4 regions of the Kaistella sp. CFF1-2 genome follow, and region 2 is predicted to be linked to each of the others. Evidence: riboswitches for the same ligand, from Rfam matches in the RefSeq annotation. Region 2 holds a riboswitch; each other region holds the start of a gene.
The links. A riboswitch is a leader RNA that binds a small molecule or an ion and turns the genes downstream of it on or off. The one in region 2 is predicted to bind S-adenosylmethionine.

Region 1 (7,785 bases), on a different contig from region 2:
GACGAAATCACATCAAATCCGTTTTCTACAAACTCATCGTAATTCAAAACAAATTCTTTACTCGCCGTATTGTCCACCATCACAAGGTTTTCTAGATGATGTTCTTGCGCGTAAGCGATTAAATCTTGAATATTAAACTCATTCTGCGAATAGTTAATTTTTTGTCTCCAATCACTTCCAAAACCCGCTTTATTCAAAGCCATTTTTCGTGAATTTGCAATGGCTACTACCTTTAAATCAATTCTCTTTCGATTCAAAATATCGTGTGCCGAATCTAAAATTTGCTCCACTAAAGTTCCACCAACATTTCCGTGACCAATTAACGCTAAATGAACCGCTTTTGGCTTTCCGAAAATTTCGGTTTCAATGATGTTTTTAGCAAGTTCCGTTTGATTTTCGGTAACGACAATATTCACACGTCCGGCTGAAGCCACCTGATTCAACAATAACGGGTAAATTTTATGACGTTGAAGCTCCGACAAAATTTTCGAATAATTATCCGAAACAAAGCCAATAACCGTCAATTGATGAATACTGTAAATCCCACTCACCACGCCTTGGTTGTTTTCTTTTAGGAACTCGTCCTTCAAAACTTGGACGGCTTTTTCGGCATCGCTCTCATCAACGAGTACAGAAATCCCGTTTTCAATCGCCTGTTGTGAGATCACTCCGACGCTAATTCCTCCTCCATTTAAAGCATTAAAAATTCGAGAATCGACGCCTATTTGTCCAAGGAAATCTTTTCCTTCAAAATTCACCAAAGCCTTGTTTCTGTATATATTGATTGTGTTCTTTTCTGACATAATTACTTAAAATATAGGTTTTAAAATTGCGTTTAATTGTTCGTATTCCATTAAAAAGGCATCATGCCCATGAATGGATTTTATTTCGTGATAGCTTACGTTTGTTTGATTTTCATCTAAAATTTCAAAGGTTTTTTTGATTTCAAATGCGGGATAAAAAAGATCGGTATCCACGGATATCAAATGAATTTCTGTTTGAATGGTTTTGATTTGCTCTTCGGTAACCGAAATCGTCATCAATAAATGATTCATCAATCGGTAGGCTTTAAGTGTAAATCGCTCGCTCAAACTTTTTCCGTGATACGAAAGCCAATCGTGCGACTTTCGCATTTGTTTTACCGCGTCTGTTTCACCTTTGAATCTTAAATTGAGGGATTCGGGAGTTCGGTAGCATAACATGGCATGAATTCGAGCTTTTTCTAGAGGTTGCTCTTCTGTTTCCAATAAAAATTTCTGAACCAAACATTGCGAATGCAACCAATCTGATGTTTTATAATCGGTGGCAACGGGAATAAAAATTTGTGTTAGATTCGGATTTAAAGCCAACATTTCCCATCCAACAGAACCGCCAACGGAACCTCCAATTAAAGCGAACAGTGATGAAATTTTTAACTCTTTAAGTCCCAACAAAAACAAACGAGCGATGTCTTTTGCAGTAAATGTATTGGAGTTTTCAATTGTGAAATCGTCATAGCCGTTCCCCGGAATATTGAATGAAAGAACGGTGTATTTATCTGTATCGATCACTTTTCCGGCTCCCACCAACGTTTTCCACCAGCCATCGTCACCACCAACATGGGAATTCCCTGTTAGTGCATGATTAATAAGCACCAAAGGTGCATGATGAAGCTCTTGTCCGAATACTTGATACGACAATGAAAGTGTCTCCCAATGCGTTGCATTCGAGCTTGTAAAATTATGTAGTTGAATATGGTGTAGCGAAGTTTTCAATTTCTTTTTTTCCTTAAAAATCCATCGAAAATGCTACCTGTAGAAGTAAAAGTCTTTGTTATCTTTCCCAATATTAGGAGTAGAATTTAGCACCTTCTTCGTTTCCGAAGGGTTGCCAAGGTTTCACAGAGTCTAATCTCTCCACCTTTCTCAATAACATTTTCAATATGTAAATGAACAATTTTCTTATGCAAATATACGCTAACGAAATTTAATCTACCAAAAAAGTTTTATAGAATTTCTACAATTCGTTGTAAACTCCTCAACATCGGACTTTGTTGGAGTTTTTATTAAATTCATCATGTTCAAAATTGAAAATTTTATATAAAAAATTAGGAATCAACAAATTAAATATTCTACTAAATCTTTTTTATTTTTGCACAAATTTGAAATGATGAGTGAAGAACTGAAACGTTCAGCAGACGAAAATTGGAAAAAATGGGGACCTTATGTAAGTAACCGCCAATGGGGAAATGTTCGCGAAGATTATAGTCCAAGTGGCAACGCTTGGGAATACACAGGTCACGATACCGCCGAAAGCTACGCCTATCGATGGGCAGAAGAAGGAATTGCAGGAATCTCCGATGAAAAGCAACGTTTATGTTTTGCTTTTTCTTTTTGGAACACCCAAGATAAACGCGTTAAAGAGCGTTTTTTTGGACTGAGCAATTATCAAGGAAATCACGGCGAAGACATTAAAGAAATCTTTTACTATCTCGATAATACACCAACGCATTCCTACATGAAAATGGTGTATAAATATCCTACTACAGCCTTTCCTTACGAACAATTGATCGAGGAAAATGCAAAGCGAACTAAAAAAGAGCAAGAATTTGAAATTATCGATACAGATATTTTCAAAAACAAAGACTACTTCGATATTTTTATTGAATATGCAAAAGGTTCGGAATCGGATATTTTGATTCGAGTTACTGCAGTTAACCGAAGTCATAAAACGGCTCCATTAGTCATTTTACCAACTATTTGGTATCGCAACAATTGGAAATGGGGATACAATGAATACAAACCTTCCTTAAAGCATATAAAAGAAGGAAACATTGAAATTTCGCATGACGATTTGAGTATGAAGAATTTCTACTCTCGAACACCATTAGACGATGCTTTTTGTGAAAACGAAACCAATACCAAAAAACTTTATAATTTTGTTTCAGATGGGTATTTCAAGGATGGAATCAATGATTTTATAGTTCATGGAAGTGAAACTATCAACCCTGAAAAACAAGGAACCAAAGCTAGTTTTATCATTAAAACTGTTTTAGAGCCAGGCGCTAGGCAGCATTTTGATTTCCGATTAACGGAAAAAGAATTAGAAAACGCTTTTGAAGATTTCGATGCTATTTTTAATCTTCGACTTCAAGAAAGTAATGAATTCTATGATTTGGTACAGAAAGATGTGACCAATGAAGATGAAAAAAACATCCAAAGACAAGCTTTTGCAGGACTTTTGTGGAACAAACAATTCTACCATTACAATATTGGAAAATGGCTGAAAGGTGATCCTAATTTTGAAGCGCCACGAGATTTCAATCATTACGTTCGAAACACAGATTGGAAACACCTTCACAACAAGGACATCATCTCCATGCCCGACAAATGGGAATATCCATGGTATGCGACTTGGGATTTGGCGTTCCACTGCGTTCCTTTCGCGTTGATTGATCCGCATTTTGCAAAAAATCAGTTGTTGTTGCTTACCAAAGAGTGGTACATGCACCCGAATGGGCAACTTCCAGCGTACGAATGGAACATGAGCGATGTAAACCCGCCTGTTCACGCTTGGTCTTGCTTCAGGGTTTTTAAAATTGATGAAAAAATCCACGGACGTCCCGACTTACTATTTTTAGAAAAAGTTTTCCAAAAGTTATTGTTGAATTTTACTTGGTGGGTGAATCGCAAGGATAAACACGGAAAAAATATTTTCGGTGGCGGATTCCTAGGACTCGATAATATTGGTGCGTTTGACCGTAATATGGAACTTGAAGACGGCGATCACTTAGAACAAGCTGATGGAACGTCTTGGATGGCAATGTACGCACTGAATATGATGCGTATTGCGATGGAGTTGGCGCAGCATTATCGTGTTTATGAAGATATGGCGATTAAATTTTTCGAGCACTATCTGTATATCGCAGAGGCGATGGAAAATTTGGGAACCAACAACCAAGGTCTTTGGAATGAGGAAGACGGTTTCTTCTATGATGTTTTACAATTATCCGATGGGCAAGCGTTGCCATTACGTTTGAGAAGTATTGTTGGATTAATTCCGATGTTTGCGGTGGAAATTATCGACCATAATTTGTTGGAAAACATGCCGAAGTTCCAAGAACGGATGGATTGGATTCTGAAAAACAAAAAAGAACTCGCAAACCTCGTTTCGCATTGGGAAGTTGAAGGTGAAGGTCGTAAACATTTGATGAGTATTTTGAGACGAACGCGTTTGAAAAATGTTCTCAATAGAATGCTTGATGAAAACGAATTTTTAAGTGATTATGGAATTCGAGCGATGTCGAAGGTTTATGAAAAAAATCCGTTTGTTTTCCAAGTTCACGGACGCGAATATGTAGTGCATTATACACCCGCAGAAAGTGATTCGTCGATGTTTGGTGGAAATTCGAATTGGCGAGGTCCTATTTGGTTCCCGATCAACTTTTTGATTGTGGAAAGTTTACAAAAATTCTATTTCTATTACGGTGATAGCTTGAATGTAGAACTTCCAAAAGGCAGCGGAAACGAAGTTTCATTAAATGTGGTTGCTGATGATTTGAGCAAGCGTTTGCAAGGAATTTTCCTACGAAACGAAAAAGGAGAACGTGCTTTTAATGGCGGAAACGAAATTTTCAACTACGATCCCGAATTCAAGGATTTCATTATGTTTTATGAATATTTTCATGGTGATAATGGTCGTGGCGTTGGAGCAAGCCATCAGTGCGGTTGGACGGCAACGGTAGCTAAATTAATTCAACCCAAACCTATGTAATAAAATAAAAAAAATCGGCCAAGGCCGATTTTTCTTATGCTTTACTACTTTCAAACTATTCCGCAGAAACAAGCGTTCCATTCACGGTAACTTCGTAGGTAACTTCAACATTCGGTTCTAAGGTTTTCGAAACAGAACAGTATTTTTCAAATGAGAGTTGAGCTGCTTTTAATGCTTTTTTAGGATCAACCTCACCATCTAGGAAAAACTTTACTTTAATTGCTTTAAAAGGTTTTGCTTCATCCACAGGAATGCGTTCTCCTTCAACTTCCGCAGAAAAATTCGTAATCGTTTGTCTTTGTTTTTTCAAAATAGAAACCAAATCAATTCCACTACATCCAGCAACCGCCATCAAAACCGTTTCCATCGGCGAAACCCCTGTTGAACCAGGTAAACTCGCATTATCGATCAAGATTTTGTTGCCTTGGCTATTCGTACATTCAAAAAGATAGTCGTCGTTGATTCTATTTAAGTTAATTTTCATAAAAAGATTGTATTTAGAAGTGTAAAGTTATAAAATTCCGCGCGCTTTAATCTCCAAATATTTATTGATTACATCGATATTCAAATTTTCGGGTAGCGTATAAACCGTGTAGATTCCGTATTTCCGAAGCTCTTGAATAATGAGCTTTTTCTCAAATTCAAACTTCTCTGCAATAATTTCATCGTAGATATCTTGCATGTTTTCGGGATTGGAATGAATCAGTTTCTGAAACTCCGAATTCTTAAAGAAAACAACTACCAATAAATGATTTTTTGCAATTCCACGTAGGTATTTCATTTGGCGATTTAACGCATCTAAGGTTTCAAAATTCGAAAACATAATCACCAAACTTCGTTGACTAATGCTGAATTTTACATCCTGATACAGACGATTAAAATCACTTTCAAAATAATTCGTTTGGATATTGTATAAGGCTTCGGAAATCTTCTTTAATTGTCCGTTTTTATTTTCGGCGGCGACTTTATTTTCGGCTTTCTTGGAGAAGGTCATCATTCCAGCCCGGTCGCCTTTTTTCAAAATAATATGCGAAAGTGCCATCGTTGCATTGATGGAATAATCGAGCAAACTAAGCCCATTGAACGGCATTTGCATCGTTCTCCCCTTGTCGATTAGCATGTAAATTCGTTGTGATTTTTCATCTTGATATTGATTAATCATCAACTTATTCTGCTTGGATGTCGCTTTCCAGTTTATCGAACGAATGTCGTCTCCTTGTACATATTCCCGAATTTGTTCAAACTCCATCGTGTGTCCTAGCTTCCGAATTTTCTTGATTCCACCCAATAGAAATTCATTCTGAAGCGCCATCAATTCGTACTTTCTAAGATGAACAAAAGATGGATAACTTGCCAACATCGCTCCTTTTTGAAACGAATAGCGCTTGCAAGCCAATCCTAAAACGGAAGAAACGTAAATATTAAGATCTCCAAAACTGTATTCACCACGCGATTTCGGAATCAAAGTATATTGAAAAAACGCATTTTTTGATGGTGCAATTTGCTTCTCAATCGCAAAATCTCTTTTTTGAAATTGAAATGGAATCTCATCAATAACTTTGGTGAAAATTTTAAAGAAATATTGATTTTTAATATCTACTTTAATCTCGTTTTCATCACCATTAGACATTTTATCGGGTAAAATACGTTGCGCAGAAATTCCGTTTTTCTGCATGAACACCAATAAAATGTCCACTAAAAACACTAAAATCGAAAGCACCAACAAAATATGCCCAAGTAGCATTATTTTCGGGAAAAAGAAAGCCAACACGTACACCACACACACTCCTAAAAGCACGTAATAAAAACGATTATTGATGTACAATTTTTTCATAATTCGAAATCGAAATTAACGAGGAATCTCGATGGTTTCTAAAATTTGACGAATGATTTCATCCGCCGTAAGACCTTCCATTTCTCGTTCTGGAGAAACCATAACACGGTGTCTTAAAACCGCATAACTTGCTTCTTTAATGTCTTCTGGCGTCACAAAATCACGACCTCTGATTGCGGCAAAAGCTTTAGACGCATTCAACAAAGCTAAGCTCGCTCTTGGTGAAGCTCCCAAATATAAAAACTGATTTTCTCTTGTGTTTATAATGATTTTAGCGATATATTCAATCAAATTCGGTTCAACAATAATATCTTTCACTTGTTGTTGATACGTTTTTAATTGCGCTCCCGAAATCACACGCTCCACGACATCGGTTTTATCAACCAACTTGGATTGATGCTGATTCTGAATGATTTTCACCTCTTGCTCCAAATTCGGATAGCCTACTTCAATTTTAAATAAGAAACGGTCAAGTTGCGCTTCCGGCAAACGATACGTTCCTTCGTGTTCAATTGGGTTTTGTGTCGCCACAACCAAAAAAGGCTCATCCATCGGATACCTTGTTCCATCCATCGTTACTTGACGCTCTTCCATCACCTCGAACAAGGCAGCTTGCGTTTTCGCTGGCGAACGGTTGATCTCATCAATTAAAATGAAATTCGAGAAAATCGGTCCTTTTTTGAATTCGAATTCTGAGTTTTTGACATTAAAAATTGATGTTCCCAAAATATCAGAAGGCATTAAATCAGGCGTAAACTGAATTCGGCTAAAGCCAACATCCACCGTCTTTGCTAGAAGTTTTGCCGTAATCGTTTTCGCAACTCCAGGAACTCCTTCAATAATCACGTGTCCGTTGGATAGCAAAGCCGCCAAAAGATGTTCAACCATACTTTCTTGGCCAACAATCACTTTTCCAATTTCGTTTTTTACTTTTTCGATATTTTGTCTTAATTCCGTCATATCAATTCGGGACTGAAAAGGGGTATTTTCAGAGCTTTGTGACTGAATTGGGGTTTCGTTATTTTCAAAATTTTCCATACGCTTTTTTTTAATTTTTGGTGGAAACTGTTATTTGTATATTTCGTCTAAAAGTGAATTCATTCTCTCCAAATCCTCCTTCATTACGGCAGAATAAGGATCAATCGCTTTCTTCATTAAACCAACAGCTTCTGTTATTTTATCTATCGACACTCCCGTTT
Region 2 (7,785 bases):
TAAAGTTTGCCCTTCTGGTTTCGTTACATCAACAATGTTTGAACCATACATAAATGAAGGACCACTTCCTGCCGTATTTCTAATCATTTGACCTTGAAAAGAGTTTGCTCCAATAAAAGAAAAACCATCTTGAACTAATGCAAATTCATCTGTAGACAAGAAGGCTTTGATGCCATAGTTTGTTCCTAAAGGAGCACTACCATCATGATGCAGCGTATAACCAAGGTTTACAAGCCATTTCCCAAAAGGTAGGAAGATGTAAACATTAGAATATTGGTAAGGATATACTGCAGGATCTTGGTCTTTCGCATGTACAACAGTATTGGCACTAGGGAAAACGCCTTTCTTTACACTTCTTGTAATATTGATATCAGACCAAAAACCAATTCCATTTCCTTCACCATTATCTTTTAAAACGCGGCCATTGGATTGGGTTCCATCAACAAGTTTAAACCCTGGTACTTGTGTTGTTGCCGTACCATTTGTGATAATTTCTAGTTTATTTGTAGGAGACGTTGTTCCTATACCCGTATTTCCATTCGGTAGCACAATGACATCATCCGCTTGCTGAGCAGGTGTTGGTGCGCCGGTATCGGCGTTTTTTACTGTTCCTCCATCAATATGAAATGCACCTTGTGGGTTTTTAGTGTTAACACCCACTTGAGCTGTTAAATAATTTGCAATACTTAAGACTAATGCAAATGTGATATGTTTTTTCATTTTTAAATCTTTTGGTATTTATGAATTAACTGGTATTGCGTAGCAAAAGTTTGCAGGATCAAGAGGATCTACCTTCCACATACTATTTGTGTCAGTTTGTGGAAGTATAGTACTATCTGTGCCATTTGTTAGGTTATAATTCTCTAAAAATATATATACCGTCATGTCTTGAGCAAAAGTAGCCAAGATTGTTCCTGTGAAAAAATTACGATTTCCAGAATTTGGATCTTTTAAAATTGCTCCCGCATAACAAGTTCCGCCACCAGCAGGTCCGTTTAAGGTAATTCCAGCTCCTGAGTGGGATGTTTCACTGCTTGAAATATAGCCATGCAGCCAATAAGGTCTAGAATCTGAAGAAGAATCTGTATTGTATTGAACTACGAGTCCTACTGAAATTAGCCATTGACCTTTTGTTACATTTACTTTAACCTTGGTATACGTTCTACTTGTGTTGCTGGAGATAACGCTTCCCGCGGGTCCAAAAACGCCCGTTGCTAGTCCTTTTGCTGCATTTAATGCATACCAACTTCCAACACCTTGTGCATCAGATTGTAAAACTCTGTTTTGTTTTTGGTTTCCATCAACCAACTTAAAACCGCTTGGTGCTACCGTTGAAGATGCTGCAGGCGCCACAATATGCACTTTGTGAGTGGGAGAGATTGTTCCAACGCCTACATTACCATTTGCTAAAACCGTCACGTCATTCATTTGCTGCGCAGCTGTATGCGCAGATCCTGTTTTTGGATTGTCTTTTGCACCATCTATATTGAAAACTCCTTGCGGATTTGGGGTGTTTACACCAACTTGTGAGAAAAGTGCTCCTGAAATTAATAGAGCAACTAATCCTATGATATTTTGTTTCATCTTATAATTAATTAAATGATTGTACTTTGTAAGAATAACCTAAGCAATCTTACTCGTTTACAGGAACACCTGTGAAATAATTTGATGTAATTTGAGGATCAAATTTCCACATCGAACCAGTTGTTCCAGCAATTCTGGCCTTATTCTCTACAAGTACATAAATAGTAGCAGCAGCACTAGTTACGTTGACAATTAAAGTCCCGCCCATAAAATTATGAGAGCTATTAATATTTCCTTTCATCATTCTAGCAGCATAAGAAGAATCTGGGGTGTTAATACCTTGTGTTCCTACGATATTAAATCCAGATTGCGTCACACTTGTTGGGCTAGACGACAAATAACCTTTTAGCCAATAAATAGAATTATCGGGTAAGTCAGCAGTTATTTCTAGGTCTATTCCAAGATTTAAAAGCCACTTTCCTTTTGTTAAATTAATGGCCATTGTTGTGTTTTTATAGGATACAGAAGTCTCATCAGATGAAACTGCAGCTTTAGCAGATGATCCATTAATAATTGATTTAGTAGATCCTAATTCCTTCCATGTCGCAACTCCATTGTCATCACTTAATAAGTATTTGTCTTTACCTTGGTTACCATCCTCCAGTCTAAACCCTGGAACTGGAGCGTCACCTGGTTTTACGGATTGTATGTTTAGTTTTTGAGTTGGTGAAATTGTTCCAACTCCAACATTTCCGTTTGGTAAAACAGTTACATCGTTTAATTGTTGGTCAGGCGATGGCGTTAATGAACCTGCATTATCTTTTGCACCGTCAATGTTAAAAACCCCAATAGGTGTATTCGTTCTAATTCCTACTTGACTGAATCCCAAGCTGAACAGACAAATTGAAAATAGGGTGTATATGTTTTTTTTCATTTTTCTATAATTTAATAATTTTTGAAATTTTTGTCGACTTTAAACTAAAAATGGAGGAGGACGAATAGAATTTGTTTGAATTGTCCAATTAGAAAAAGGTTGACTATTAAAAATTATTCTAGTAGTTTTTTCCTCGAAATGAGTTCTAAGAGGAAGACCAACTTGCGTAATTATAGTTCCGAAATACGTGCTATTGCTTGAACCAAGCGCTACAGTGTTCTGATTTTTAGGATTACTAGCGAATGTACCGCTTTCTTCAGTAGAAACCTTTGGTGTGTATTTTACAGTTAGCTTCTTCAGTTTTTTCTGAAAAGCTTGTCCATCATTTTTGAACTTTATTTTTGTTGCTTTAGACGAACCATTTTTTGAAGTTATTGTTTGTTCGTTTAACTGTTCACGGGGAAGAGTCTTTGCACTTATTAAACTTTCCTGATCAGTTTCGCTTTCATGTATTATTTTTCCTGAAACAATTTGTCCTTCATTAAAAATTTGAGCACCATCACTAACATAGATTTGTCCCTGAATTTGAATGGAACCACTCATCAGAATAAAAAACAAGCTCACCCATAAAATTTCTAGTATAGAAAATTTATTAGAAAAGGATGTTTTTGATTTAGTAAAAAAGTCGTTTTTATTCAATGTTGTGAGTATGTTTCTAGGTTTTTATAACGCGATGCAAATTTAGATAGAATTGATGGTACTTAATAAGATTAAACTATCGTTTGGGTGCTTAAAGTAAAATGTTTTATATAGTTTATTGTATTGATTATCAGTTGTGGAAAATTGTAAAATCTATTTTGGCTTAAAATGTGAGTTTTCTGAGGTATTTTCCTCTTTTAAATAGTTGATATATTGTGATGGAGAAATTCCGTTTTTTGCTTTAAAGTTTATTGCAAATTGCGTGTGCGAACTGTAGCCAGCCATTTCCGAAATCACAGCAATTTTGTACTTAAATAGTTGCGGGTTTTTCTTTAGCTCTTTTGATATGTAATCGATTCTAACCGAATTTAGATAGCTGTAAAAATCTTCACCTCGATATTTTTTTAAAAAGTAACCTAGATTTCTTGGCGTAATTTTTAAAATAGTTGCCATTTTGGTTGCTGAAAAATTGAGCGCTGTAAACAAAATTTCCCTTTCAAAAGCTTCCAATCGTTGCAAGATTTCAGCTTCATTATCGAGCTCTTTCTTGAGATTTGTTTGTGTCGTTAGTGTTTTTTCTTTTTCTGAGATTGTATTTTCAGAACTATGATTTTCTTCTCGATTAAGGCGATCTCGCAAGTCTTCGTAGCGCTTTCTTCTTTTTCTAGCAGTGCGAGTTTTATAAAGAATATAAATGGATATCAGAACTATGGATGCAATACAATAGACCATCCATCCCGTGATTTTTGTTTTTTGGCTTTGTAATTTTTTGAGTTCTTTTTTTGATTCATGTAAGGTCAAATCTTTCGAAACCTCCGATTCTTTGTTCGTTAAATCGTTAATTTCATGCAGGATTTTTGTTTGTATAGATGCAGGATCAATTTCGGACTTTAAACGTTCTTCTAAAATTTGTTTTGTCAGAGCTTTTGTCCCGTTCTTTTTTGATGTTTGATACGCTTTATTAAAGAGTTCTAAAGCTTGATCTTTTTGATTTTCTTCAACTAATACTAACGCTTTAGAAAGCTCTAAAATTTCGGATAGTGTTGGATTTTTAGATGGTATCTGACTTATAAGCTGATCAGCTTTGGAAATTGTTTTTTTAGCTTCTTCCGTTTTTCCGCACTTTAATTGTGCAAAAGCCAATTGCGCATAGACCGCAAAAATAAAATTAAGGTCTTTCTTGCGTACTTGGGGTGGAATTAAATTCAAATATTTTTCTTTTTGGATGGCGGATTGGCAATACTTTTCATCAATATCATTAATTTTTGAAAGTATATAATGGGTTTCTGCTTCTTTATAAGGATCATTTGATTGGCCAATTAATTTCTTTTCGCGATCAAGCGCCTCATTAGATTGCATTATAAGTCCTGCTCTTCGATAGGCCAAAAGTAAGGTTAGAGTATAATCGCGTTTTAATCGTGTTGAGTCTGTTTGGTTTCCAAAATGCTCTGCAGATTCCAGTAAATTTACGGCATTTGCATATTCCCCTTGACGAAATTTATTAACTCCTAAAATATAGTACGAATAAGAAAATTCATATGGAGTTTGCGCGTTTTTTAAAGCTTGTAAGCCGTTGTATTCTAAATTTAGATTACTCTCTTTTGCTTGTTTTTGGTGGAACAGAAATCGCTGATGTTTTTCTTCATTAGGATTGCTTTGGCTATATATAGGTATAGCCATTATAAGTAAGAATACTATAATGGGAGTTCTAAGGCACATATTAACACAGATACAAAGAGAAAGATACTCTTTGTATTATGCAAAAATATAGTATTTATTTTGGGAATATTCAATTATTAAGTTAAGATTTGTTCTAAATAATTAATTTAGATTGCTATTATTTTTGATTTCTTGCAATGTAATGGATGTTTCATCTTATAAACTTTGACATTATTCTATTTATCACTTAAATGTAGATTTGTAGTAGACTTATTTTATTGTCCATATTTCGGTGTAGGAATCTGCTTTTTAGAATATAAGCATAATTGATAATTGTGTACTATTTTCAAAATATTTTAATTGTATCTTGCTTGCAGAACGAAAATATAGATTTATGAAAAAGGGATTAGTTCTAATAACCAGTTTGTTTTTGTTGCAATCGTGCGTCGTTTCTACGGCAGCCAAAGTTGTAAAAGGTGCTACAAAAGTGGCTTATAAAACCGTTAAAGGAACCGTTAATGGAATAAGTTGGGCGGTCAAAAAAGCTGAAGGCAAAATTAATGAAGATGGCTTGGATGGAACTTGGAAAATAGTTGGAGTGTATCATGGTACTTTCGACGATTTTCAAAAAGATTCAAATCCAGCAACATCCTTTGAAAGTGAGTGCGGAGAAGCTTTTGATCAGTTAGTTTTTAAAACCAATAAATCCAAATTCAAACAAGCTCATTGTTCATCCGAAGATCAAGATTGGACAAAATATAAATTGAAATTTGGAAAAAATCCGTTAACTAGAGATAAAGAAAATTTTATTGAATACGGGAATAATTCTTATATTTCGGTTATTGATGTTTCTAACAAAACGTTAGTTTTAGAAGGAAATGTGCTTCCCAAGCTTTATTTTTCTGGAGCCAAACTCTATTTATTAGAAAAAGTAAAATAGGTAAGAAAGGTGTTTTTTTCATCTTTCTAATTTTTTATATCTTTGCGGCATTATCAAGAACCCCGAAAGTCGGGTAGCAACCTGCAACAACAAGCAAGGTGCTAAAAACGATAAGCCATTTCTGGAAAAAACGTTGATGCTTCTCTGAATTGTGTTTATCGGATTGATGTAAGAATTACTGATGCATGAACACAATTTTTAAAAATCCTATTTGGGCTTTATTTCCATTTTTCGTTTTTATCCTGGTTTTTCTAGGAGCTGGTATTTATTATAATGATTTTTACGCAATGCCTTCCCCAATCGCAATTATTGTGGGAATTATCGTGGCGTTTATCATGTTAAAAGGTTCCATGAAAGAAAAAACAACTACTTTTTTGGAGGGTTGTGGCGACCGGAATATATTAACAATGTGCATCATCTATATTTTGGCGGGTGCTTTTGCAGCAGTTTCCAAATCCATTGGTAGTGTTGATGCCATTGTGCAATTGGGAATTCAGACGCTTTCCCCTCAATATTATCCCGCGGGAATATTTCTTATAGCTTCATTTTTATCTATTGCCTCAGGAACATCGGTCGGGACAATAGTGGCTCTTGGTCCAATAGCAGTTGGACTTTCAGAGGCTGGAGGTTGCGATATTAATATTGTAGGAGCGGCGCTTTTAGGGGGTGCTATGTTTGGGGATAATCTTTCCATAATATCAGATACAACGATTGCGGCAACTCAAATTATGGGTTGTGATATGCGAGATAAGTTCAAGAATAATTTCAGTTTTGTATTTCCAGCAGCGGTTATTGCGTTTCTAATCTATATTTATATTGGTTCAGGGAATACGGATGGTGTTCAAAATACATTGAGCTCGGAGGCTCAGTCGCCCATACTTATTATTCCTTATCTCGCCGTAATTTTATTGGCTTTCTTTGGATTGGATGTTTTTCTCGTTTTACTTATAGGTATTGCTTTAAGTGGAATTTTCGGTTTTATTTATCATGATTTTAGCTTTTTGGAGTTTGGGAAGAAGGTGTATGAGGGTTTTACAAGCATGACGGAGATTTTTCTTTTGTCGTTATTAACAGGTGGTTTAGCGGCATTGGTTGAAAAAGCTGGTGGAATTGACGCTTTATTAGGTTCAATTCGAAAGAAAATTTCAGGACCAAAGTCCGCTTTATTAGGAATAGGAACTTTTGTGGGATTAACAGATGCTGCAACAGCGAATAATACAATTTCTATTGTCATTACAGGTAAGGTTGCCAAAAAAATTACTGAAGAATTTAATATAAAGCCTAGAGTTACAGCTTCTATTTTAGATACATTTTCGTGTTTTGTACAAGGGATTATTCCCTATGGAGCACAAATTTTAATACTAACGGGTTACAGTAAAAATTCGATTAGTTATCCTAGTTTATTACAAAACAGTTTCTACTTGTTTCTATTACTTATTGCTGTTTTCATATATATAGGAGTCGCTAAAATCCGTAATTCGGATAATTTTACAGCCGCTGAATAAATTTATTTCCTGCATTTTATCACTTTTTTAATATTTCTTTTGGAGGTGTTATTTTTATTCTTAATTTTGTTATTTATAATTATTATAAATAAAATTAACGAATCAATCATACCATATACCTTATGAAAAAGATCTTTTTTGCTGCTGTTTTTTTAGTAGCTGTTGCTTTCGGGAAAGCTCAAAAAAATACCTTATTAGATGGTGCTTTTTGGAAAAATAACCCAACTTTAGAGACTGTAAAAGCAGAAATCGCAAAAGGAAATAGTCCGTCACAACAGAATGGAGGATTCTTTGATCCCGTTGTAATGGCGATTAACAATAAGGTTTCAACGCCTGTTATTCAATTTATGATCGAGCAGGAAGGAAATTCGATTGATAAAAAAACGCACCATTCAAGAACGTATTTGCAGTGGGCTGCGGCTTCTGGAAATTTAGAATTGGTAAATTATCTTTTGGCGAAAGGTTCGGATGTGCATTATAAAGACAGTCATGGTTCGTCTGTTATCGAGTATGCAGCCGAAGCTGGAAACAAAAATACGGCAGTTTTTGATGCGTTAATTAAAGCTGGAGCCAATCCAAAATTG
Region 3 (7,785 bases), on a different contig from region 2:
CGACACTTCGTTCTGTTGGATCATTTTCTGTAAGCATAACACCTTTTTCAACAGCATCTAATGCTCGTCCACCTTTTTCCAACACTTTCCAAGCTTCTTTGTTGGCTTCCAAACCGAAATCCCATGTCGAAAGAACCACTGGCTTTCGCACGGTTTTTGGTTTTGTTATTTTTCCTAGACTAGAATTAGCAAAAAGCTCCAATGGATTTAGAACTATCGCTGATGATAATAATGCCGTATGTTTAATGAATTTTCGTCGGTTTGAACTCATGGTGTCATTTTAAATGTAAGCTAAAACAAATATCAATATAATGTCTGATTATGCAAAATATATTCAACAAATCATATTACTAATCGTATCAAATCAATTGTTTTTTTGTTAAATTCAAATTTCGAAAACTAAATTTTTGATGATGAATATCAAAACTATCCTATTCCCCGTGTTTATTGTTCTTGCTACTTTTCAAATTTCTTGTAAAAAAGCGGAGCAAAAGATTTTGGAAACGTACGCAACTAAAACGGATTCAACGAAAATTGATGCTAACGCAGGTGACGTAATTTCGACACACGCGCCGAAAGTTTATGATTTTAAATATCTGGAAATGGAAAATGTTTTAGTGAATGGTCATAAAGTGTATTTAGATAAAAAGGAATTCGATGCCTTGTACAAAAACAAAATTGACTCTACCAAAACGGATATTTGGGAATGCGGAACTCCTTTTGAATGGTTGGATGAAAAATGGATGGCTCAAAAGTACGGGCCAAAATCGGAGTTGGGAGACCTTCCAAATTTTGACGGAAAGATAACAACGATATATGGTAAAAACATCGAGTTTACGACCAATGATCACATGGTTTTGCTCAATAGTGGGAACGTGGAAAGCAATTCATTTCATATTGTTTCGCACAACATAACGTTGGATAAAAATACCAAGCTAAAGGATTTTAAAAAGCTTTTCCCCAAAGGAGATTATTATGTTTTAGAAGACTCGGATGAAATGCATGCTCGATTTTCAATTGGTAAAAATGATGTGGAAGATGCTTTTCATTTAGTTTTTAAAAATGGAAACTTAGAGTTAGTTACTTTATGGTGGCTTTTATGCTAAAATTAGGTTGAAACTAAAGATGAAATTAATAAAAAACACTAAAGAATTCCTGAGAAAAATAGGTTTTCCAATACTTGGATTGGCTTTACTAGCTTGTGAAGCGAAGGAAGGAAAACAGACCGAAGTGGAAAACGCCTCTGAGCTAAAAACACAAATTATTCATGAGATTGCAAAGACAATGTCACCGAAAGACACATTGTTTTTAGTGAATGAAAGGACAGTTGGAGTTTGCGGTAACGATGACCGATATGATGGGGTAACGACTCCCGAAGAACGATTTGAAGAACTTAAATACATTAAGGAAAATCCGTATTTCATCGATCTTGCGACCGGTTTTGATGAACAGTATTCAATTAATGGAAAAACAATTTTTGTCGGTCACGGTTTTGATGATGAATTTACTTCTGCAACACATCATTTTTACAACGATTCATTAAAAATCAAGAAAACGGTGCACGACATTCATCCTTTAAAAGTTACAAAAGACAGCGTTGAAATCCTTATCCAAAATTATTCGGATAGTCAAGATTTTAAACAATTACTTTTCGTAAAACGTAATTCTAGTTGGGAAAAGCGATAAGTTTTTTTAATCTTTTAATTCACTGAAATTTCATCGACAAAAAGCCAAGCTTTGTTTTCTGCTCCAGGCATTCCTTTCGGGATCACACCAAAGTTGGAAACAATAACTTTTACATATCGAGCCGTAGTTTTCGGCAGGTTGATTTCGATTTTTCCTTTTGCATTTTGAATTTCATTTGCTTCAACGACTTTTATCGTTTTAAAGTTTTTTTGATCTGATGAGGTTAAGATTTCTACTCGCTTTGGTAAGTATATCCAACTTCCTTGACGTTCTAAAGAATTCAAAGAAATCGAACTAAACTCTTCTTCTTTTCCTAGATCGATCGTTGCATTTACATCATCACCCGAGAAACCTAACCATGACTTACCGTGATTTTTAAAATCTCCTTGAATCCCATCAACAAGAGTAAAAGCACCGCCAACATTGTAGGCAACATTGGGTTCTTTTTCTAACGTAATTGGTTTTCCCGTAGCTTTAGAGAAGCTGAAATTTCTTTTGGTTATTGGACTTTTCATCAATCCATTTTCAAAGTATCCTGATTTTATAGTCGTTGATTTTGCAATGGTAAAAGGAGCATTATATGTTGGTGATTGCGTAGTCGGATCTGTTCCATCTAATGTGTAATGAATATTCGTGGGATCATTTGCGGCCGAAAGTTCATATTTAATAGTTCCATCCGCATTTTTAGTGATCTGATCCGAAACTTCAAAAATAGCCTTTGAATATCGAATTCCTAACTTATTAAAATCTTTAAAATGCTCTAAAACACGGTTTTCAAACGCTTTGTATTCTTTTGGTTTTGAAGTTCCCCAAGCCACTTCAGAAAGAGCGAGCATTCTTGGGAAAATCATATGTTGAACATGTGGAAAATTCAAAATATATTCCGTCCATAAATTTCCTTGGGTTCCCCAAATATATTTGGCTTGCGCTTCATCTAGTTCTTTCGGTATTGGCTGATATTCGTACACTTTTTTCAAACGAAGGTCGCCTCCGATTGAAATAGGTTCTGTTTCTGGATTTCCTTGATAGTAGTCAAAATAATTGGTAGAAGTAGGCGTCATAATCGCTTTATGCTGTGTTTTTGCGGCATGAATTCCGCCTTCAATACCTGTCCAACTCATAACTGTTGCATTAGGAGCGAGTCCACCTTCTAAGATTTCATCCCAACCAATAATTTGTTTTCCCTTGGAATTCACAAATTTTTCAATTCGGGTGATGAAGTAACTTTGAACTTCCATTTCGTTCTTGAAGCCTTTTTCTTTCATCAAATTTTGTACAAACTGACTTTCTTTCCACACAGTTTTGGGAGCTTCGTCTCCACCAATATGGATGTATTCGTACGGGAAAAGCGGCATTACTTCGGATAAAACATTTTCTAAAAAAGTGAAGGTTTCTTCTGTTGGGCAAAAGATATTTTCCGAAACGCCCCATTCTTTCCATACTTCGAAAGGTCCTTTAGTACAAGCGAATTCTGGATAAGCCGCCAACGCTGCTTGAGCGTGACCAGGCATTTCGATTTCGGGGATTACATCGATATGGAGTTTTTTAGCATAAGCAACAACATCTTTAATTTGATCTTGTGTGTAAAACCCACCGTATGGGATTTCATCAAATTTCATATCAGCATAGTGACCAACTTGAGAACCGATTCTAAATCCACCAACAGAAGTTAATTTCGGGTATTTTTTAATCTCAATTCTCCAACCTTGATCGTCTGTAAGATGCCAATGAAATTTGTTGTATTTATACATCGCTAGATAGTCCAAATAACTTTTCACTTCGTCAATAGTAAAGAAATGTCTACAAACATCGAGATGCATTCCACGATATTCAAATTTTGGATAATCGGTTATCTGCAATGCAGGAAATTGATTGTCTTTGCTTTGTTTTAAAATTTGCACTAACGTTTGTATTGCATAAAATTTAGACGCTGGCGAAGTATATTGAATGTGAATTGATTTCGACTTTCCATCGGAGTTTAATTGATATTCATCTTCGTTTTTCGACGTATATTTTTCAACGAAAACTTTCGTTTTAGAATTTTGATTGGTAAATTCGAACGGATATTTGTTTAGAAAATGATTAAATAAATCCACTTCTTTAGCCAAATTCGGGTTGTTTTTGTCAATGAGCTGAAGCTGCTTTTCGATAGCAAATGACGAGTTCGAGTAACTTGCTGAAACAGGCTCTGGAATTAGCGCTAATTTAGTTTGTCCAAATACAAATTGCGTTGCAAATAATGCAATAAGAAAAGCAAGTAGGCTTCGTTTCATAAAGGAAGATTTAGAATTCTAAATTTAGATTTTTTTAATGAATACGCAAAAAAAAGGTTAGTCCACTTATTTGGTAGATTAAAATATTTGATTTACATTTGTCATGTTAAACGATCATTGAACACATCACTTATCAAGAAAGGCGGAGGGAATTGACCCGATGAAACCTTAGCAACCTGTTGAAAAATAAGGTGCTACTTTCAACCTGAAAAGGAACAGATAAGACGAATACAGTAGAATTCTATTTTCAAGATACTCACTCTTTCGGCTTGTCGAAGGAGTTTTTTTATGCTCTTTCGCTTCTTTTAAAGCTGATGTTTCGGTATTAAAAAAATTAAAAAGATGAGTACATTACATTTTGAAACATTGCAATTGCATGCGGGTCACGAAGTTGATCAAGAGACGAATTCTAGAGCGGTACCTTTGTACCAAACAAGCTCGTATACCTTTAATAGCGCAGAACACGGCGCGAATCTTTTTGGATTAAAAGAATTCGGGAACATCTATACCCGAATTATGAACCCAACTACGGATGTTTTCGAAAAACGAATTGCTGCTTTGTATGGAGCGGCGGGAGCATTGGCGGTGGCTTCTGGTCATGCGGCTCAATTTTTGGCAATCACTAATATTTTGCAGCAAGGCGATAATTTTGTGACGGCGCCGTATTTGTATGGTGGTTCGCACAACCAATTTAAGGCGAGTTTTAAGAAATTGGGCATTGAAGCGCGTTTCGCAAAAGATGATAACCCAGAAGATTTTGAGGCTTTAATTGATGAAAATACAAAAGCCTTGTATTTGGAAACCATTGGAAACCCGACATTGAATATTGCCAATTTTGATGCGATTTCTGCGGTGGCAAAAAAACATGGAATTCCGTTAATTGTTGATAATACATTTGGTGCGGGAGGTTTCTTGTTCAATCCATTCAAGCATGGAGCAGATATCGTTGTTGAATCGGCTACAAAGTGGATTGGAGGTCACGGAACTTCCATTGGTGGTGTGATTGTGGATGGTGGAACTTTTGATTGGAGTTCTCCGAAATTTCCTTTGCTTTCTCAACCTTCAGAAGGGTATCACGGATTGGTTTTCGCTGATGTTTTCGGAAAAAATTCACCTTTTGGAAATATTGCATTTATCATTAAAGCGCGCGTAGAAGGATTACGAGATTTTGGTCCAGCGATTTCACCTTTCAATTCATTTTTACTTTTGCAAGGTGTAGAAACGCTTTCTCTTCGTGTGGAACGTACAGTTGAAAACGCTTTGAAACTAGCTAATTATCTAGAAAATCATCCGAAAGTTTCTCGAGTTTTGTATCCAGGTTTGCCCAGTTTTCCCGACTATGAAAACGCAATTAAATACCTAACCAAAGGTTTTGGTGGTGTTTTAACGTTTGAATTGAAGGGCGGAAAAGAAGCCGCTGTTGGCTTAATCGATCATTTGAACTTAATTTCGCATTTAGCCAATGTTGGTGATGCAAAAACATTAATTATTAATCCCGCTTCGACTACGCACGAACAACTTTCTGAGGAAGAACAGAAAAATGCTGGAATCTCTCCAGGCTTGGTGCGCTTAAGCGTGGGAATTGAACATATCGACGATATCATTGCCGACTTATCTCAGGCTTTAGATACGTTGTAAACCCATATTTCTCATTTTTATTTTCAATTTTGGCTCTGTCTTGTTGCAGAGCCTTTTCTTTAGTACATTTGCGAAAAGTCTAATATTATGCAAACAACGGATACTGTTTTGATGGTGGAACCTATCGCATTTGGTTTTAACGCGCAAACGGCAGAAAATAACTATTTTCAAGTTCAAGACAAAAGTCAAAATACGCAAGCCAAAGCATTAGAAGAATTTCAAAATTTCGTTAGTAAACTTAGAGAAGCAGGGGTTCGTGTTTTGGTGGTAAAAGATACGCTGGATCCGCATACGCCAGATTCTATATTCCCAAACAATTGGGTGAGTTTTGGTGAGGATGGAGAAGTTGTTTTGTATCCTATGTTTGCTCCGAATCGACGTGTAGAAAGACGTCAAGATATTTTAGATTTTGTTAAAAACGAAGGTTTCGAAATCTCTAAAGTAACCGATTGGTCTCGTTTTGAAAATGAAAATCGTTTTTTAGAAGGAACGGGAAGTATGATTTTCGATCATCCAAATAAATTAGCCTACGGTTCTGTTTCATTGCGTTTAGATGAAAAGTTATTTATCGATTTTTGTGAATCGATTAGTTATAAACCGGTTGTTTTTCATTCCTATCAAACGGCAGGAAATGAACGATTACCAATTTATCACACCAATGTGATGATGTGTGTTGCTGATCAATATGTTGTTATTTGTTTGGATTGTATTGATGATGAGCAGGAACGCAAGAATGTTGTAGAAACTATTGAGAACTCAGGAAAGGAAATCATCGAAATTTCAGAAGGACAAATGCAGCAATTTGCTGGAAATATGCTTCAAGTTCGCAATACGGAAGGAACTCCTTTTCTCGTTATGAGCGCCGCTGCGAAGAATTCTTTAAATGAAGAACAAATTCAGAAAATCGAAAACTACAACGCGATTATTTCTTCGGATTTAACAACAATTGAAACCAATGGTGGCGGAAGTGCTCGTTGCATGTTAGCGGAGGTTTTTTTACCGAAAGCATAAATCTCTAGCCCTGATGGAAGCGGCATCCTTTGGGATTGACGTGAGGCGGCGGAGCGAAGCGGAGCCGTCCGAGCCACAAGCCTAAAGATACAGCGGACAGCAGGAAATAGCTTCTAATAAAAATCAAAAAAACTTCAGCAAACGCTGAAGTTTTTTCTTTGAAAAATATAATTTAATATGAAGTGAACTTATCTTGTTCTGTTTCTAATTTCGTCTGCAGCACTGTTTACACTACGCATTTTTTTGATTTTCTGATTTCCAAAATTGTACACAACGCTCAACGAAACATTTCGTCTAAACTGATCATTGCTTACGTAATTGTAGTTTCCATTGTCCTGATAATCTTCGATCACGACAACGTTTGTTTTCAAAATATCAGTTGCATTTAGAGCAAACGTCCAGTCGTTCCAGATTTTTTTGATGCTGAGGTCCAAACTCCCTAGGCCTTTCAGCAAGCCAAGTTCAATCTGTTGTTTATTAACATAGAAGAAATTTACGCCCGCAAACCATGTTTTTGCTCTGTCTAGACGGATGGTGTTATTGGTTTGAATAAAGAAACTCGTGGATTTTGTCGAATTTTGATATTCTGGAAACGTGTCGCCTGAAGTTGGGTCGATGCTTAAGCTACCGTCATTGATATTTCGTTGAACTCCAACATTGAAATTGGTTGTCCAATATTGTTTAAACAAAGATTTTTGAATTCCAAATGTAAGTGACATTTCTTGTCTGTCTCCAAAATTGGTTCGAATGTAACGTAATTGATGCTTGTCATATGTCGTTCCATCGGGCCTAGTCGGGATTCCTTGCAACGGAACTTGCGTAATTACATCTTGCATCAAAGAATGATTCAAAATCAAGAAATAGGAATTTTTGTACATATACGTTAACTCTTGATTGTAACTAGATGATGCTTTTACAAAGGGATTATTCTGCGTATAGTTGGTATCGGTAAGGATATTTCGAACTGGGTTTAATTCCCAGAAACTTGGTCTTCGCATACGGCTTGAGAAGGCATACGAAACATTATTGTTATCGTTAATTGCATAGTTCATGCTGACGTAAGGCAACCAATTGGAATAGTTTCTGTCGATTTTAGCCAAACTTGGATCAGGTGCATTGTCTGATGTTCCTAAACTTTTCGTGTATTCAAAACGAGTTCCTACTTTTCCAGAAAATT
Region 4 (7,785 bases), on a different contig from region 2:
AGGAAATAAAACAAAACGCGGATCGGGACACCACCACAAAATTTCTTCGTCGGGATTAAACCAAGGAAAAATACCATTTTGATACGCTTCCCAAACATAATCGACATTTAAATTTCCTCCTGCCGCGAGCAAACCGCCTGGTGGGTGATAAAAATGAGGATCTGGAAAATTAGGATGCGTATCCGAAAGAAAAATCATAGGTCAAAATAAATGAAAAATCCCCTTTAAAAAAAGAGGATTCGGTTTTTGTAACTTTATTCTTAATTAGAATGGCAAATCGTCATCTTCTTCCTCTTGGAAAGGATTCCCGTTGCTTGCAGGTGCTGAACTAGCGGCGCTCGAAGGCATCGCTTGTGTAGGTTCTACCCCGCCATCCATTACTTTTTCTACTCTCCAACCTACAATACTATTAAAATATTTGGTTTCACCTTGAGGGCTCGTCCACTCTCTTCCTCTAATATTAATACCCACTTTCACATTTTCACCTTCTGAAATAGTATCTAATAAAGAAATTTTATCTTGTAAAAACTCAACATTAATAGGCTGTGGATACTGTTCTTGCGTAAGCAAAATCATTTCTCTTTTCTGAAACCCAGATCCAAACGTCTGAGTATCACCAATCTTCTTAACTGTTCCTTGTAATTCCATTGCAAATATTTATTTTGTAAAAATAACAAAAATGAATGGTACTGCCGAATAAATGAAATTTATTATTAAAAATAATTCTGAAAAAAATTTGTGAGTATAAATAAAAATGCTTTATATTTGCACTCACAAAAAAGAAAGGAGTTCTTTATAAAAATTTGCGGATGTGGTGTAATTGGTAGCCACGCCAGACTTAGGATCTGGTGCTTCACGGCGTGGGGGTTCGAGTCCCTTCATCCGCACAAATCGATGCGAAAATAGCTCAGCTGGTAGAGCACAACCTTGCCAAGGTTGGGGTCGCGGGTTCGAATCCCGTTTTTCGCTCCACTACGCCCTGGTGGTGGAATTGGTAGACACGCAGGACTTAAAATCCTGTGTCCGCAAGGACGTACGGGTTCAAGTCCCGTCTGGGGTACTTTAAACCCTCTGTAACTTAGGTTAACAGAGGGTTTTTTGTTTTTAGGGTGGTCAAAAGGGTGGCTAATTTATTTTAGAATAGTTTGATCTATTTAAAAATAAAGAAAGCCATTATTGTTCGCTATAGTAAGTAATGGTTGTATTGTGTTTTCAAACAATTTTTCATCAAAAGAATTAATGGATGGAAATATTGTAAGGTATTCATCTAAAAATTTGCTACTGGACTTGTTGCTTAAATGTATTTCGAATGCATTCTTCTGTAATTCCTTAAACTTGTGAAAATAGACATCAAACGATGGCAACCTGTCGCTTTTAGACAAATTAAAGGTTCTATCAACGGGAGCTAAATTCCAAATTAGATCATGTGAGACAAAAGCGTATGGAACAAAATGATCAATAGCGAAATTCTTTTCAGAGTAGTCTAGTCTGTTTCCAGTAAATATACATTCTATAGATCCCATCTCTTTAAAAACCAACTTCCAATAATCCTTAGTCTGATTTACAAGGCTATTTCTAGTTGCTGGCTTGATTAATTTATTTGGAATGTCTGGAACATTAGGGTTTCTTGTTTGTAAAAACAAAGCTAAGTTCCAATAACAAAACTCTTTTAAAATTTTAGAATTTTTCGTCAAATAGTTCTGCCACAAAGGGTTTATCTTAATAAAATCCTTTTCTAAACCGTAAATTGCCTTCTTCTCAAAATCTTGAGAAGCATTATATACATCTTTTTTTGATTTGTTGGGGAACCAAGGAGAAAGAAACCAATGCGGAACATTTTTATCAAAATGATTCAAGACTCTTACTGTTTCTTTATTATTTGATGATAATAATTGATTTAGTATTTCTGTTCTATTTTCGTCGATTGTTATTCCTTCTGTTTCTCTAATTTTCAGAATTGCATCTTCAATCATATCAAAAGCTCCAAAAGACAAGTGAAAATAGTTTATTGTATACCAAGAAGCGCTAATCATTCTTGAAAACAATTCTCGTTTAGAAATCTCCAACTTCCCTTGCTCTACAGATTCAATTAATGCAAGCAACCAATAATACTTATATGTTGCTGTTGTTCTATTAAAAACAGCAGACAAAAGGTTTACAGGAAGTTTTTGGGAATGAGGTAAGTGCATGTTGGCTCGTTGTAATAAATCAAATGTTCTTTTTCCTTTTCCTAATTTCCAAAATTAGCTTGTGCTTTTTCATTCCTTTCTTAACTGATTCTTTTTTAGGTAAAACAGATTTATCAGGAACTTTAGCCATAACTTTTTCTGGTTTCTTCAAGTTATGAATATCCCGGTACAACCGCCCTCTTTGAGAATCAAATACAATAGTATCAAGTAATAAGCAAATGCCCTTATAAATGTCATGTCCTTGGATGTCCAGGGTATCTGGAAACTTTTTCTTGTCCAAGGTCCACCCTTTTAAGCCTATTAATAACCTGGGACTATTTGGCTCGTAGCCTCCTTGAAATAAAATGTACTTCAAAGGCTTCATTTCATGAGATGGTAAACCATCTTTACCCTTAATAAAAAGTTTTCTCCTAAAAAACTCCGTATTATCTCGATACTCAACATTTTTTAATTGTTCCCTCATTTCATCAAGGTAAACATTTTTAATAGTTAAGTAAAGAATATTCTCTTTCTTAAGATTTAGTTGGTCAATTACCTTTTGTAGTTCTGGTGTGTAGCTCATTATTTTCAAATAAAATACTTTTATAGTTAAAAAAAAACACTTTATTGATTCTCTTATCTAAAGAATTATTTGCTGATCATAGTAAATTCATTACTTTTCTAATGAAAACATTTAAAAATAGGGATTTTTATTGTTTTTGCACTCAATTCTAAAAAAGATTTCTATATTTGCAACATATCATCAAGAGATTCTGATTATTTCAGAACACCAACCGAGCTTTAACCTGCCACGGTGGTATAGAATGAGGGCAAACCTGCCAAAATAAAAAAGGTTATTTCCCACAATTTTTCTCTTGTTATGATTTGTAATTGAAACATTATAAATTATATCATATGTCTACAACCAATTTAAGTACAGATTTATCTAGTACACAGCCAGAACACTTAGGCTTCCAAAAAGTACGAGGCGAAAAGTATTGTCTTAAAACGATTGATATGGTCCGATTCATGGTTTACAACAACTACATAAGCGGTGAGTCTTATGAAAATGACGGCTATGAAGAACGCACATCAATTATTGCAAAAGCTAAAAACAAAGACATTCTCAAGTTCTTTGAAGGGTATTTTGAACTTTATCACACATCAAAATACGGTTCCCAAAAAGCAGAATCGTACAATAAAGTATTTGAAATTTATGAAGAAGAAATTTTTCTAAACGGGCATTACCGTTGTACAGAAATATTTGACTACGATTTAAATTTATACCAAGAATTAAGTACAATCCTCGGAAGAAAAGCTCTTATTATGGGTACTGATGATGACATCTACTTAAGTTTAAAATGCCTCGATGGAGAAGTCATACAATATGAAGGTTCAATCACTTATGATTCAGACGATGATTCTTATGGAACACCCTATTTTGGAGATTGCGACGCGAAAGATTGTGCTGTCGAGCTCGCGAATATCTGTATGGAAAAATCAAAATACAAGGCCTATTCAAAAGATGAATTACAAATTGAAGTTTACAATCGTCAATTTACCTATAGTATGAAATATAAAGATAGCGTGATTGTTGACTTATCCGACTTCCAATATGCCGAAGATGAAGAAGAATACGATGATACGGTTTGGATCTTCGATGAAGATGATTTAATGAATCCTGACGCTGGAATAATGTTACAAATTAGTGAACTATAAAATTTAAAAATGATGACTAACACTATCGTATACACGCATGATAAAGACCGTTTATTAATTGGTCAAAAATACGTTTCAAACAAAAGAGAGATTTGCATCAAACTACTCTACCCATACAATGGAATCGCATTTTCTTTAGTTCCTAAACTTAGTGGTGCTTTTTGTAAAGAATCATCAGCATATTGGGAAAAGGAAATACTCAAAATTTGCTTCCAAATTTCTGACATAGTAGAAAAGCAGAGCGAAGATATCATCAAAGACTATTATCAAATCATAAAAGAACGTTTTTTTGGAATCGAAGACTCAGATGGGCAAAACAACGAATACTTCGATAAACTCAAAACTCTTGAAGAAATTTATTTCTCAGAACTTCCAAGACATAATGCTTTTAGATATACTTTGACGGGTAATTTAACAAGAGTACTTAATCAACATATTCTGGCTAATGGAATACAAAAGAAGTTTTCATTGCAAGCAAAAATTCAAACTCCGAGTATTTTGAATCCAGATTTTGAAGAATTGTATTCTAAAATGGATCAAAAAACTAAAATTGAGATACTAGCAGAGTTAATTTCTTCTCAAAAAATATCAAACTTTAACCCAATGCTAAACGTCGAATTCTTTGAAAGAACAAATAAGATGTATGGAAACCTCTAAAACATAAAAAATGACAAAATTATTTGTTCAATGGATGCTCGGTCAATTCTTAGTTGTGGAAGTTACCTACTTCGAAAACTATTATATCGAAATGGAGGTTCTATATCCATATCCGGGTATTAAAGCTGATTATTTTTCCGAATCCCTTGATTTCACGAAAGATGAAAATGCATGGATAATTAAGAATTTCATCAATAGAAATGTAGAAGCACATTTGCGACTGCTATTTTGTGCTAATGAAGTAGACGTCATGGCTAAATGTTTAGAAGATGAATCCTCTGAAGAGGTATATGAAAAATTCGCCATTGATCTTATTCATGACACCAAGAATGATTGGTGGGAAGAAAGCTATATGAAATACTTTAGCACAAAAACCATCACAAGTCTCTCAAAACATATTCAAAAATACCTGAAGGAAGGCATTGTAGATTTTAAAGACAATACCGAGTACATAGATCGTGAAGATGAAATTGACAAAATGATGAAGGCTATTATCATTAAAAACCCAAATGAGTTGTATTTCTTTCTATGTGATCGAAGGTTCAATAAAGAAGTAAATTCATATTATAGGAAAATTGAGCCTAAAATAACAAATGATTATAAAAATATGATATTGGTTGCTTTACATGAATCCTATTATTCATATCCAGATTGTTCCTATACGACAGAATCATTAGTGCTCATTCAATACTATAATCAACTAAGTGAATCTGAAAGAAATGAACTAAAGGAAGAATGCCGTATTGATAAAACATGGAATCCTTATCAAGATATTGTAAATAAGAAAACGTATGAATGGAATCCTTTTAACGCTTTTTTAATAGTAGAATGAATTTTAGTACACACACATCAATGTCACAAGAAGAAGGGACAACCTTTCACGAAATATTCGGAAAAGCAAAGATCGATGATTTTACCGTCTTAGCCACTCTTGAAGTTGATTGTCAAAGTTTTGACATTCCTCTGATATACTATTACCGAATTACAGCAGACAATTTCATCCAATTTATAGCGCTGGTTGAAGATTGTAAAATAAAAGACGAGGAAAAAATTGAGAGTCAATACAAATACAATGCTAGAAGGTCTTTCCAAGAAAATTTAATCCGATGTTTTGAAGACATTTTCCATAAAAGATTACCCTTTCAGTCGTTACCGTACAATTGGAAATCACAACACCTTAATGACACTGATTTTGAAACAATTATAACTTCTATTAAAGACAAAATAAAGGGTTTCACCACAAGTCCTTTATTAGAAATTTTCACAAAATTTATGTTGAATCCTAAACCCTATAATACGGAAAAAGGACTCTATTATGCCAACTGCGTCGGTTCTAATAGCCATCACATTTACATCGATATCAATACAGATGAATGGGGATGCGGATACTGCCGAAAAAAAGGGGGAGTAAAAGAACTACAGGAGTGGGTAAATGTTTCCTTAATATAGAAAAAATACTCTTGCCAATTTACTAAATTACTTTTGTGAGTATTTTTTAATTGCTTTTTTTAATTCAATATTAAATGCTCCTGTTAAGAAATCTTTGTCACTAAATATATTATCAAAAATATGCAATGAATCTATTTCTTGAACCCTACTATTTAAATAAGCAAACCCTAGTTCAACAACATTTTCAAAAATTTCTGAATTGGAATTCACTTTAAACTTTTCAAAAATCGCACCTGGATAAATAAATACATTAGATAAACCATACTCAAATTTTGGAAGTTGTAATTTCCCTTTTTGCAATTCGTAGTTCTCATTATTATATGTGAAAACCAAAAGATCAAAAGCAACGAAAAAACATAAATAATAAACAAAGTATGATCGTTCTTCTTTTGACATTTTTGAGAAGTCAATTGATGGAAAGCCAAGGTAAATCATCCCTTCACTTGATGAATAGTACTTTTGTTCAATTTTTAATAATTGAGCATTCAAATGATTAAAAAAAATATCTACTTGCATTATTTAAAACACTGTTAAATCTACAATTACGCCATTTTCAACTATTATATAATTCATCAATCCAAGCTTGTACTTTCCATCCTGCAACTACTTCTTCAAAAGAAAATGCACCAAATTTTGCGGAGTATTTTTTGTTTTTAGGGTCACACGCTTTTATTCGGATATAGTTATAAAACTACAGGTCTTTCACGAATCTCATAAGGAATATCTTCGAAAAGCGGTGTATTTAACATTGATGGTAGCCAATTTTCAACACCACCCAAAATATCAGCATCGCTCACTCCTTTAGAATTAAAATCAGATTTCAGCACTCTAAAAGCAATATCTTTAAATTCAGTCAAAGATAAATCTACAATACCTTTCTTAATATTTAATTTCAACAATTCTATAACAATTCTCAGCCTTACAATTATGTCCCCATAAATAGAAATACTTTCCAAATGCCTGACAGACTCATAAGTAGATTCAATTGAAGAAAACATAAAATAATCGCCCTCTTTTGTATAAAACCAATTTCCATCAGGTAAATCAGTATTACTGTAATTTAAATAAGGGAGTGTTGAAATGTCAATTTGCTGCTCTTCATCTTTAACTTTTATAGCTTTCCCTGTATTTCTTAATCTGGGTGTTTCAGAAACTACCCTTCCAAACAATAAATTTGATTTGTCATAATTTACTTCTTCATCAAAACTATTGTATACAGACAACAAGCAAGTATCAAGTCCATTAATTTCTTTTAGAGAAAAATAAGAAGCATTGATATACTCATAATTAAGGTGCTCTAAAGATTTTATTTCCTTGAAAGGAATGCACGAAAGAGGTATTTTAATATAATTCAATTTGATTATCCAAATCTTTCTATTTGATTTTGATTTCCATTCTTTGTTGCTCCATTCTTTGTTTATATTTGGTAATCGTCCTCTCTCAGCCAACCTTACTTCCTCTTCACCATCTTAGCCTTGATGATACGAACGTCCTCTAAGGGTCGATCTTTGTCTTCACCTTTGCTCGTTGGTGTTGCGGCAATTTTATCCAAAACATCAAAACCTTTAACTAACTGACCAAATACGGTGTAATTTCCATCCAAATGCGGTGAGCCGCCCTCTTTCATATACGAAGCACGTCGATCTTGCGGAATCACAGCGCCTTTTAATCGTTTCGTTTGCAACGTATCCAAAGCTCCACTTGTCCAAACTTTTCCCTGAACAATGTAAAACTGGCTTCCACTACTCGCTTTTTGTGGGTTCACATCATCACCTTCCCGAGCTGCTGCTAA

Region 1: it holds a riboswitch for S-adenosylmethionine, as region 2 does, so the genes downstream of both, AC5XHR_RS06175 (alpha/beta fold hydrolase) here and AC5XHR_RS00095 (Na+/H+ antiporter NhaC family protein) in region 2, are expected to answer to the same signal.
Region 3: it holds a riboswitch for S-adenosylmethionine, as region 2 does, so the genes downstream of both, AC5XHR_RS06280 (O-acetylhomoserine aminocarboxypropyltransferase/cysteine synthase family protein) here and AC5XHR_RS00095 (Na+/H+ antiporter NhaC family protein) in region 2, are expected to answer to the same signal.
Region 4: it holds a riboswitch for S-adenosylmethionine, as region 2 does, so the genes downstream of both, AC5XHR_RS08480 (hypothetical protein) here and AC5XHR_RS00095 (Na+/H+ antiporter NhaC family protein) in region 2, are expected to answer to the same signal.

Annotation. Positions count from the first base shown of each region.
Region 1 is NZ_JCAKLF010000002.1:228,785-236,569, forward strand. Features, by position in the region: gene AC5XHR_RS06170 (ACT domain-containing protein) at 1-803, opposite strand, end outside; gene AC5XHR_RS06175 (alpha/beta fold hydrolase) at 810-1,754, opposite strand; SAM riboswitch class I at 1,810-1,914, opposite strand; gene AC5XHR_RS06180 (MGH1-like glycoside hydrolase domain-containing protein) at 2,149-4,752, shown strand; gene AC5XHR_RS06185 (OsmC family protein) at 4,808-5,236, opposite strand; gene AC5XHR_RS06190 (DUF58 domain-containing protein) at 5,264-6,586, opposite strand; gene AC5XHR_RS06195 (AAA family ATPase) at 6,602-7,624, opposite strand; gene AC5XHR_RS06200 (DUF4350 family protein) at 7,655-7,785, opposite strand, start outside.
Region 2 is NZ_JCAKLF010000001.1:11,611-19,395, forward strand. Features, by position in the region: gene AC5XHR_RS00065 (hypothetical protein) at 1-720, opposite strand, end outside; gene AC5XHR_RS00070 (hypothetical protein) at 739-1,584, opposite strand; gene AC5XHR_RS00075 (hypothetical protein) at 1,634-2,458, opposite strand; gene AC5XHR_RS00080 (hypothetical protein) at 2,498-3,097, opposite strand; gene AC5XHR_RS00085 (helix-turn-helix domain-containing protein) at 3,251-4,777, opposite strand; gene AC5XHR_RS00090 (hypothetical protein) at 5,151-5,696, shown strand; SAM-I-IV-variant riboswitch at 5,742-5,837, shown strand; gene AC5XHR_RS00095 (Na+/H+ antiporter NhaC family protein) at 5,882-7,201, shown strand; gene AC5XHR_RS00100 (ankyrin repeat domain-containing protein) at 7,324-7,785, shown strand, end outside.
Region 3 is NZ_JCAKLF010000002.1:253,009-260,793, reverse strand. Features, by position in the region: gene AC5XHR_RS06300 (isoaspartyl peptidase/L-asparaginase family protein) at 1-271, opposite strand, end outside; gene AC5XHR_RS06295 (hypothetical protein) at 411-1,106, shown strand; gene AC5XHR_RS06290 (hypothetical protein) at 1,126-1,686, shown strand; gene AC5XHR_RS06285 (glycoside hydrolase family 20 protein) at 1,701-3,959, opposite strand; SAM riboswitch class I at 4,087-4,185, shown strand; gene AC5XHR_RS06280 (O-acetylhomoserine aminocarboxypropyltransferase/cysteine synthase family protein) at 4,302-5,597, shown strand; gene ctlX (citrulline utilization hydrolase CtlX) at 5,685-6,608, shown strand; gene AC5XHR_RS06270 (TonB-dependent receptor domain-containing protein) at 6,797-7,785, opposite strand, start outside.
Region 4 is NZ_JCAKLF010000002.1:710,146-717,930, reverse strand. Features, by position in the region: partial or broken gene aat (leucyl/phenylalanyl-tRNA--protein transferase) at 1-198, opposite strand, end outside; gene AC5XHR_RS08510 (DUF3127 domain-containing protein) at 265-648, opposite strand; tRNA gene AC5XHR_RS08505 (tRNA-Leu) at 806-887, shown strand; tRNA gene AC5XHR_RS08500 (tRNA-Gly) at 897-972, shown strand; tRNA gene AC5XHR_RS08495 (tRNA-Leu) at 977-1,060, shown strand; gene AC5XHR_RS08490 (HNH endonuclease domain-containing protein) at 1,155-2,150, opposite strand; gene AC5XHR_RS08485 (hypothetical protein) at 2,209-2,751, opposite strand; SAM-I-IV-variant riboswitch at 2,924-3,025, shown strand; gene AC5XHR_RS08480 (hypothetical protein) at 3,084-3,887, shown strand; gene AC5XHR_RS08475 (hypothetical protein) at 3,897-4,544, shown strand; gene AC5XHR_RS08470 (hypothetical protein) at 4,555-5,376, shown strand; gene AC5XHR_RS08465 (hypothetical protein) at 5,397-5,993, shown strand; gene AC5XHR_RS08460 (hypothetical protein) at 6,021-6,509, opposite strand; gene AC5XHR_RS08455 (hypothetical protein) at 6,677-7,441, opposite strand; gene AC5XHR_RS08450 (peptidylprolyl isomerase) at 7,444-7,785, opposite strand, start outside.